DNA from 4 places in the Streptomyces sp. NPDC056503 genome. Region 1 is predicted to be linked to each of the others. Evidence: riboswitches for the same ligand, from Rfam matches in the RefSeq annotation. Region 1 holds a riboswitch; each other region holds the start of a gene.
The links. Region 1 has a riboswitch for cyclic di-AMP ahead of ACFQ8C_RS12155 (M23 family metallopeptidase). Riboswitches for the same ligand answer to the same signal wherever they lie in the genome.
Positions count from the first base shown of each region.

Region 1 (2,191 bases):
TAGCGGCGGGCGAGCTGTTCCTCGGTCAGCCGGCTGCCGCGCTCGAAGACCCCCGAGACGATGTCGTCCCGGATCGCCGTGCATACCGATTGCGCGGGAACCCGCATGTCCGACCTCCGCTTTCGCTCCGCGCGCACCGAATTCGAGCAGCGCTGTTTCCGCGACTCTATTGCAGCGCGCCGGAAATTCCGATGCCCCCTCGGAATTCGTCCGGTTCGCGGAGGCGGCCGTACGGTACCGGGTGCGACGAAAAGGCCCCGGCTCACCAGGAGCCGGGGCCTTTCGGTACAGCGGGGACGCGAGGCGTCAGAGGCTGACGCCCCGGGCGCGGAGGTACGCGACGGGGTTGATGTCGGAGCCGTACTCGGCGGTGGCCCGGGCCTCGAAGTGGAGGTGCGGGCCGGTGGAGTTGCCGGTCGAGCCGGAGACGCCTATCTGCTGGCCGGGCTCGACGGACTGGCCGACGTAGACGCCGATGGACGACAGGTGGCCGTACTGGGTGTACGTGCCGTCGTTCATCCGGATCACGATGTTGTTGCCGTAGGCGCCGCCCCAGCCGGCCTCGACGACGGTGCCGGAGCCGACGGAGACGACCGAGCTGCCGTAGGCGGCGTGGAAGTCGACGCCGGAGTGGCTGCCGGAGGACCAGAGCGAGCCGCCGGTCTTGTAGCCGGTGGAGACGTACGAGCCGGCGACCGGGAGGTTGAAGGAGGCGAGCCGGCGGCGCTCGGCCTCGCGGGCCGCGCGCTCCTTGGCCTCGCGGATCTCCTGGGCGCGGGCCTCGGCCTTGCGCTTCGCCTCGGCGCGGACCTTGGCCCGGGCCTCGGCCTCGGCGGCCTCCTGCTCCTGGGCGGCGGCCTGCGCGTTGATCTGGTCGGCGATGGACTCGTCGGCGATCACCTGGGTGAGGCCGGTGTCCTCGGAGGAACGGTTGTCCGTGTCGGCGGCGAGCGCCGGGGAGGCCAGGGTGCCGACGACGCCGGTGGTGGCGAGTGCGGCCACGCCGGCGATGCCGACGCTGCGGCGAGCCAGTCGGCTCGCACCACGATGCTTCCCGGTGGCACGGGTGAACGCCAAGACGGTTCCTTTCCTTCCTTCTCGCCTACCGGGTTAGCTGACGGGTTCGGAGCAGGAAGGTCTCCTACGGGCCCCTCCGCGTGGCGAAGGCGTCCGATTCACCCCAGGGACTGCGTGGGTCCCCGGCTCCCCAGGCTCGCGCCTGACGGGGACTCGGCGATGACTGCCCGGTTGCCGCGGGTGCGGCGCGTGCGTCGGGTCGGACAGACGGACTGACGCTAGGCCGGACGGATGTCAATCGCCAAACAGACACGCCCATTTGTAAGACATGCCACAGGGCATACGATCATCCTTGACTCCATAACGGACAAAGCGGAGGTCTCCGGCGCTTCCGCGCATCGGAGACCTCCGCCGGAGCCGACGGGAGGTCAGCTCACCACGGTCACCTCGCCGATGCCGAGGGCCCTCACGGGCTCCTCGATCTGCGCGGCGTCGCCCACCAGGACGGTGACGAGCCGGTCCACCGGGAAGGCGCTGACGACGGCCGCCGTGGCCTCGACCGTGCCGGTCTCGGCGAGCCGCGCGTACAGCCGCGCCTGGTAGTCGTCCGGCAGGTGCTGCTCGACCTGGTCGGAGAGGGTCGCGGCGACCGACGCGGCCGTCTCGTACTTGAGCGGGGCCACGCCCACCAGGTTCTGCACCGCGATGTCCCGCTCGGCGTCGGTCAGACCGCCCTCGGCCAGCGTCCGGAGCACCTTCCACAGGTCGTCGAGGGCCGGACCGGTGTTGGGGGTGTCGATCGAGCCGCTGATGGCGAGCATCGAGGCGCCGTGCCCCTCGCCGTCCGACCGCAGCACCTGCCCGAAGGCGCGCACGCCGTACGTGTACCCCTTCTCCTCGCGCAGGACGGCGTCCAGACGGGACGTCAGGGTGCCGCCGAGGCAGTAGACGCCGAGGACCTGCGCGGCCCACACGGAGTCGTGGCGGTCCGGGCCGATCCGGCCGATGAGCAGCTGGGTCTGGACCGCTCCGGGGCGGTCGACGATGACGACCCGCCCGGTGTCGTCGGCGGTGATCGGCGCCATCGGACGCGGCGCGGCCGGCTTGCCGGTCCAGCCGCCGAGGGTCTCGGCGAGGACCTTGTCGAGGTCCACACCGGTGAGGTCGCCCACGA
Region 1 is NZ_JBHTST010000030.1:33,433-35,623, reverse strand. It holds gene ACFQ8C_RS12160 (GntR family transcriptional regulator) at 1-107, opposite strand, end outside; gene ACFQ8C_RS12155 (M23 family metallopeptidase) at 307-1,077, opposite strand; cyclic di-AMP (ydaO/yuaA leader) riboswitch at 1,086-1,246, opposite strand; gene ACFQ8C_RS12150 (M16 family metallopeptidase) at 1,446-2,191, opposite strand, start outside.

Region 2 (2,191 bases), on a different contig from region 1:
AGGCCGTCACCGCTCCGGTGACGCCCGCCGCCCCCACCGCGCCCGCCACCTCCACCACGCCCACCACCCCGCCCCCCGCGGGCGCGGTCACGACGCCGCCCGCGGGCGTCACCCCGGACGCGCCCACCGACCGGGCGCCGGAGACCCCGGGCACCCCGGACGCCTCCACGGGCACGCCGGGCGCCCCGGTCACGCCGCCGGACGGCTCGGAGAGCCCCCTGGCGCCCACCACCCCGGTGACCCCCGGTACGGACGAGGCTGACGTGTCGTCGGCCACGCCGGGTCAGGGCAAGCACCGGGGCGAGGCGGCCACGGAGGAAACCGGCGTAACGGACACCGCGCAGGAATCCGGTAGACATGCCGCAGCTGCGGACAAGGTCACCTCAACCCCCGCCAAGGTGGACGCAAGCGGCGCTTACACCGTGATGCCGGGTGACAGCCTGTCGGAGATTGCTCAGGAGAACGATCTCGCCGGCGGCTGGGACGCCCTCTACGACGCCAACCGCCAGACGGTCGGGGTCGATCCGGATCTCATCCTCCCTGGTCAGAGCCTTGAGCTGACGGTCCCTTCGCCGGAGAAGTGAGGCCGTTTCAGGGGCGTATGTCCGATTTTGGGAAAGTGAGACATGGGTCTCTTCGTCCCAACTGGCGTGTCACGTCCGCAAACTTTGCTCCCGTCAGGCCTCACCTGCGCAAACGAGGTCTGACGGAGTGCAAGTAAGGGCTATTTGTCCGTTGTGAGCCTCTTTGAACTTCGAGCACCTGTGTGTCTACGGTCGACACCGCTCGCCACCGCGGGCCCCGTCGACCGAAACGCCGAGTCCTGCCGTCGGTCGCCGGGAACTGTCGTCGCGAAAGCGCCGCAGGCAGGAGTGGGGGACCCAAGGTTTGCGCCGGTCCCGGCCGTTGAGACTGACGGCCGATCGACCGGCTAGGGGTGAAGCCGCGTGCAAGGACACGCGGCCGGGCGAACTCTTCAAGCCCGAACCCGACAGCTCACCTCACAGGCGTCGGTGAAGAGGAAACTCCATGCTGTTCTCCGGTACGGGCAAGCGCCGTCGTCCCTCCAAGGCCACTCGCGTCGTCGCCCTCGTCGGCGTCACCGGTGCGGCCGTCGCCGCCCCGCTGATGGCCGCCGGCACCGCCTCGGCCGCCACCGCCTCCGAGTGGGACCGCGTCGCCCAGTGCGAGTCCGGCGGCAACTGGTCGATCAACACCGGCAACGGCTACTACGGCGGCCTCCAGTTCTCGGCCTCCACCTGGGCCGCGTACGGCGGCACCGCCTACGCCTCCAGCGCCGACCAGGCCAGCAAGTCGCAGCAGATCGCCGTCGCCGAGAAGGTCCTCGCGGGCCAGGGCAAGGGCGCGTGGCCGAGCTGTGGCGTGGGTCTCTCCTCCGCCTCCTACGGTGGTGGCGCCGCCGAGGCCGCCGCCCCGAAGCAGCAGAGCGCCCCCGAGCGCACCGCCGAGCAGCCCGCCAACCGCAGCGAGCAGCGCCAGGCCCCGAAGCAGGTCGCCCAGGCCCCGAAGCAGGCCACCCAGGCCGCGCCCAAGGCCGCCGCCAAGAAGACCGTCACCACCCCGACCGGCAAGAAGGTCAAGAAGGGTGACGGCGAGTACAAGGTCGCGGCCGGCGACACCCTCAGCAAGATCGCCCAGGCGCAGGGCGTCAAGGGTGGCTGGGCCGAGCTCTTCGAGCTCAACAAGGACGTCGTCGAGAACGCCGACCTGATCTACCCGGGCCAGCAGCTCCACCTGAAGTGAGCCCCGAGGCACCGGTGAGTCCGGCGGCTCACCGGCGCCCGACGACCCTCCCGCGGTGACCACCCCGGTTCCGAGCCCTTCCCCCGTGGCTCGGGACCGGGGTTCTGCCGTTACCGTCCAGTAGATTCCAGGTCTTTCGTCCCTTACTGCATGCTCTTGGGCCCTTTTTCGTCCCAGGGGACGGGCGGTCGGCTGGCCGGAGCGCCCGAGCCGGTTAGGCTCTTGTCGCAAGGCGAACGAGACCTTGCGACCCATGCGTCACACCTAGCGTCACATCCCAGAAGGAGATGCTCGTGCCGTCCATCGACGTCGTCGTAGCCCGGGAAATCCTGGACTCCCGAGGCAACCCCACGGTCGAGGTCGAGGTCGGCCTCGACGACGGCAGCACCGGCCGTGCTGCCGTGCCGTCCGGTGCCTCCACCGGTGC
Region 2 is NZ_JBHTST010000001.1:139,478-141,668, forward strand. It holds gene ACFQ8C_RS00585 (transglycosylase family protein) at 1-584, shown strand, start outside; cyclic di-AMP (ydaO/yuaA leader) riboswitch at 849-1,025, shown strand; gene ACFQ8C_RS00590 (transglycosylase family protein) at 1,030-1,764, shown strand; gene eno (phosphopyruvate hydratase) at 2,058-2,191, shown strand, end outside.
Region 2: linked by a shared signal. The riboswitch ahead of ACFQ8C_RS00590 (transglycosylase family protein) and the one ahead of ACFQ8C_RS12155 (M23 family metallopeptidase) in region 1 are both predicted to bind cyclic di-AMP.

Region 3 (2,191 bases), on a different contig from region 1:
CGGCGGCGTTGCGGAAGTCGAAGATCGTGTGCAGGCCGAGGTCGGAGAGGAAGGCCGCGTCGGACTCGGTGGCGTCGGCGAGGTGGCCGCTGCGGAAGAGGGCGCCGGGCCGGACGGCGCGCCCGTCCGTGGTCGGCAGGCCGGCCACGTCCCGGAAGTTGCGGACCGCCGCGAGCTCGGGCTCGCCGGGTTCGAGGGGCTGGACCTGCGGCAGCTGCTGCGTCACGGATGCTCCTGGGGGTAGGCGTTCGCGGGGCCGGGACGGGATCGGTTCCCCCCGCAATCATCCCGTCGAGCGCGGCGCGGCGCACCCCCCTGGTCGGTAATGGGCGATCTGTCCGTATTGGAAGGTCTTGAGGTAACGCGCCCTGGTTGCGGGGGAGATGGAATTCCGTGCGTGAGCAGGGTCATAGAAGTGACGGATCGTGGCCGACCGCCCGGCCCAACCTCCCTCCCCGAAAAGGGAATCGAGGGACCGTCATCCACGGAGGGTGACCGGAATTCCGGGGCCGAAGATCGTCCCGGAATGTCCGGCGAATTCCATGGCTTGTTCGCGCCGACCCCGCTCGTCTAGCGTCGCCGTCAATCCGGTCGGACCGCCGAATCCTGCCACCGTCCGGAATTCGCACCCACCCATGCGTGGCAGGAGCGGGGGACCCAAGGAAGTACGCCGGTCCCGCGACGCAGGACGGCTCGGGGTGAAGCCGCGTGAGAAACGCGGCCGGACATCTCCAGTCCGAACCCGACAGCTCACCTCGCAGGCGCCGGAGAGGAATTCGCCATGCCCGCGAAGGGTAAGCACCGCCGCCAGAAGTCCACCCTGATCACCCGTGGCCTCGTCGCCGCCGGCACCGGTGGCGCCGTCGTCGCCCTGCCGCTGATCGGCGCCACCGGCGCCCACGCCGCCGAGCAGGCCGCCCCGGCCGCCGTCTCCGGCACCGTGGCCGTCGCCGCCGCGCAGGTCCAGGCCGCCGCCCCGGCCGCCAAGGCCGCCGCCCCGACCACGTACTCCGTGGTCGCCGGCGACTACCTGTCCAAGATCGCCGCCGACCACGACGTCGCCGGCGGCTGGGAGCGGCTCTACGCCGACAACCGCCAGGTCGTCGGCGGGAACCCCTCGCTGATCTTCCCGGGCATGAAGCTCACCCTCGGCGCCAAGAACCCCGCCAAGGCCGCCGCCGCCAAGGCCGCGCCGAAGGCCGCCGCCAAGGCCGCCCCGAAGGCCGCCGCCAAGGCCGCCCCGAAGGCCGAGGCGAAGGTCACCCAGGAGGCCCCGTCCTCCGGCGAGCAGACCCGCGCCTCCCGCTCCACCGAGCGCGCCGCGGCCCCGGCCGCCGCCGCCCAGTCCTCCTCCTCCGGCTGGGTCACCCCGGTCGCCGGCGGCGTCTCCACCTCGTACCGGACCGCCGGTGCCATGTGGTCCTCCGGCTACCACACCGGTGCCGACTTCATCGCCTCCTCCGGCACCACCGTCCGCGCCGTCGGCGCCGGCACGGTCGTCTCCGCCGGCTGGAGCGGCGCCTACGGCAACGAGGTCGTCATCCAGCACGCCGACGGCAACTACTCGCAGTACGCCCACCTCTCCTCCCTGGCCGTCTCCGCCGGCCAGTCGGTGAGCGGCGGCCAGCAGATCGGCCTCTCGGGTTCCACCGGCAACTCGACCGGCCCGCACCTGCACTTCGAGATCCGCACCTCGCCGAGCTACGGCTCGGACGTCGACCCGCTGGCCTACCTGCGCCAGCACGGCGTCTCGATCTGACCCGTCCGGCCCCGCGGCCGCACGAAGGCCCGGCACCCTGGTGCCGGGCCTTCGCCCTATTCCGGCTTGGCAAATTCTTTATCGGTGGCATATGTCACCCGCCGTCAACCCCTCCTTACGGTCGCGTAGGTCACATCCGAAAAGGAAGGATGTGCTTCCGTGGCAGACGATTCGAGAGCAACAGACGAGAACACGTTCGGGTCATTCGGGTCGTACGCGGCGATCGGTGACAGCTTCACCGAGGGCGTCGGGGACCCCGGACCCGACGGGACCTACGTCGGCTGGGCCGACCGCTTCGCGGTCCTCCTCGCCGACCAGCTGCCGGACCACGAGGGCTTCCGCTACGCCAACCTCGCGGTCCGCGGCCGCCTCCTCGACCAGATCGTGGCCGAGCAGGTGCCCCGGGCGAAGGAACTCGCCCCCGACCTGGTG
Region 3 is NZ_JBHTST010000005.1:98,206-100,396, reverse strand. It holds gene ACFQ8C_RS02740 (tyrosine-protein phosphatase) at 1-226, opposite strand, end outside; cyclic di-AMP (ydaO/yuaA leader) riboswitch at 621-777, shown strand; gene ACFQ8C_RS02735 (peptidoglycan DD-metalloendopeptidase family protein) at 782-1,759, shown strand; gene ACFQ8C_RS02730 (SGNH/GDSL hydrolase family protein) at 1,919-2,191, shown strand, end outside.
Region 3: linked by a shared signal. The riboswitch ahead of ACFQ8C_RS02735 (peptidoglycan DD-metalloendopeptidase family protein) and the one ahead of ACFQ8C_RS12155 (M23 family metallopeptidase) in region 1 are both predicted to bind cyclic di-AMP.

Region 4 (2,191 bases), on a different contig from region 1:
GGAGGCGGGCCTGGAGGGGGTGGCGGCGCGGCTCGAACGGGCCCTCACGCGGGAGGGGACCCGGCGCGAGGGGCTGGACGCCTTCGAGGGGTTCACGACGGCGGTGCTCGCCGAGATCCCGCGCGAGGGCGGGGCCGTACGGATCGTGAACCGGGGGCATCCGCCGCCGCTGCTGCTGTACGGGGACGGGCGCCTGGAGCCGGTCGAGCCGGCCGAGGCGGCGCTGCCGCTCGGCATGGGGGAGCTGTCGGTCTGGCCGGACCAGGCCGACGAGCGGCCCTACCCGCCGGGCGCGACGCTGCTGTTCTACACGGACGGGCTGTCGGAGGCGCGGGACGGGCACGGGGCCTTCTACGATCCGGCGGCCCGGCTCGCGGGGGCGGTCTTCCCCGGGCCGGAGGAGCTGCTCGACGCGCTCGTGGACGACGTGCGGCGGCACACCGGCGGCGGTTCGACGGACGACATGGCGCTGCTCGCGGTGAGCCGGCCGACGGCCGGGGCGCCGGAGCGGCGGCGGACGATGCCGGTGGTGCCGCCCGGCCGGTGAGCGGGAGGACCCACGGGGTCGGTCACGTTCCGTGCCCGAGGGGTCTCACAGAGATAACAATTGACATAACGTCAGATTCACGGGGTTGGGCGGGGTGTCACTGAAGGGGGGTCAACTCGGGCGAATCCCTGCCAATTCAATGAATGATCAAGGGGAACGGCTTGGAATCGGACCGTCGTGTCTATTAACGTTCGATAACGCAGCGCGGTCGTCCCAGCCGCCGCAAGAGGCGGCTCCGCGCGCACGCGCCGAATCCCGTAAGGGAACCGGGGAACCAACCCTTGGGGTGAATCGGGCCCCTCGCACCTCTTCCGTGCGAAGACGCCCGTAGGAGACCTTCCTGCTCCGAACCCGTCAGCTAACCCGGTAGGCGAGAAGGAAGGAAAGGAGCGCGCCTCCGTGGCGTCCAACACCCCCGTACCCGAAGCCCCCTTCGATCCCTTCGGCGCCCGGGGTGGCGTCGGAGCGGACGACCCGGACGGCTTCGCGCCGGGCGCGTACGAAACCGCCTCCTTCACCCCCGCGCCCGGAGAGTGGAACCCGACCGAGGGCTCCCTGCGCGCCGAGACCCGCTCCGGCGGCCGGCACCGGGTCGTGAAGCAGCGCTCCAACTTCGCCCGCTCCTCCACCGTCCTCGGCGTCGGCGTCATCGCCGCCGTCGGCGCGGGCGGCCTCGCCACCGCGCAGGAGAAGGCCCCCGTCGCCATCTCCCTCCCCGACCTGCCCGACCTGGGGCTGCCGGACGCCCACGACCTGCCCGGCGTCGGCGACCTCCTGCCCGGCGGCGACGAGGAGCCGACCGCCTCGGTGCGCGAGTCCGTGCCGGTCGCGGCGGGCGGCGTCGCCGCGAAGCCGCTGACCTCGGTCACGTACACCGCCCCGGCCGACACCGCCGCCGGCACCGAGGCCGAGGAGCGCACCGCCTCCACCGCCGACGCCGGCGAGGCCCTGCGCGCCCGCATCCTCCAGCAGGCCGAACAGCAGCAGCAGGCCGCCGTGGACGCCGAGAAGCTCGCCGCCGAGAAGCTGGCCGCCGAGAAGGCCGCCGCGGACGCCCAGGCCAAGGCCGACGCCGCCGCGAAGGCCGAGGCCGAGGCGAAGGCCAAGGCGGAGGCGGAGCGGCTCGCCGCCGAGAAGGCCGAGGCCGAGCGCATCGCCGCCGAGAAGGCCGAGGCCGAGCGGCTCGCCAAGCTGGCCGCCAGCTACTCGATGCCGCTCTCCTCGTACACCCTCACCTCCACCTACATGCAGTCCGGCTCGATGTGGTCCTCCGGCTACCACACGGGCCTCGACTTCGCGGCGCCCACCGGCACCCCGCTCAAGGCGGTGCACGGCGGCACGATCAAGTCGGCCGGCTGGTCCGGCTCGTACGGCTACCGGATCGTCCTGGAGCTGGAGGACGGCACCGAGGTCTGGTACTGCCACCTCTCCTCGATGACCGTCGCCGCCGGCCAGACCGTCACCACCGGCGAGACCATCGGCCGCGTCGGCGCCACCGGCAACGTCACCGGCCCCCACCTCCACATGGAGGTCCACACTCCCGACGGCTCGGGCATCGACCCGGCGGAGTGGCTGCGCTCCAAGGGCCTGTCGGTCTGATCCCCGACCCGTGAGCGTTCCGGTCGGGGTTCAGGCTCCTCGACC
Region 4 is NZ_JBHTST010000087.1:22,222-24,412, reverse strand. It holds gene ACFQ8C_RS24135 (PP2C family protein-serine/threonine phosphatase) at 1-547, shown strand, start outside; cyclic di-AMP (ydaO/yuaA leader) riboswitch at 784-935, shown strand; gene ACFQ8C_RS24130 (M23 family metallopeptidase) at 947-2,146, shown strand.
Region 4: linked by a shared signal. The riboswitch ahead of ACFQ8C_RS24130 (M23 family metallopeptidase) and the one ahead of ACFQ8C_RS12155 (M23 family metallopeptidase) in region 1 are both predicted to bind cyclic di-AMP.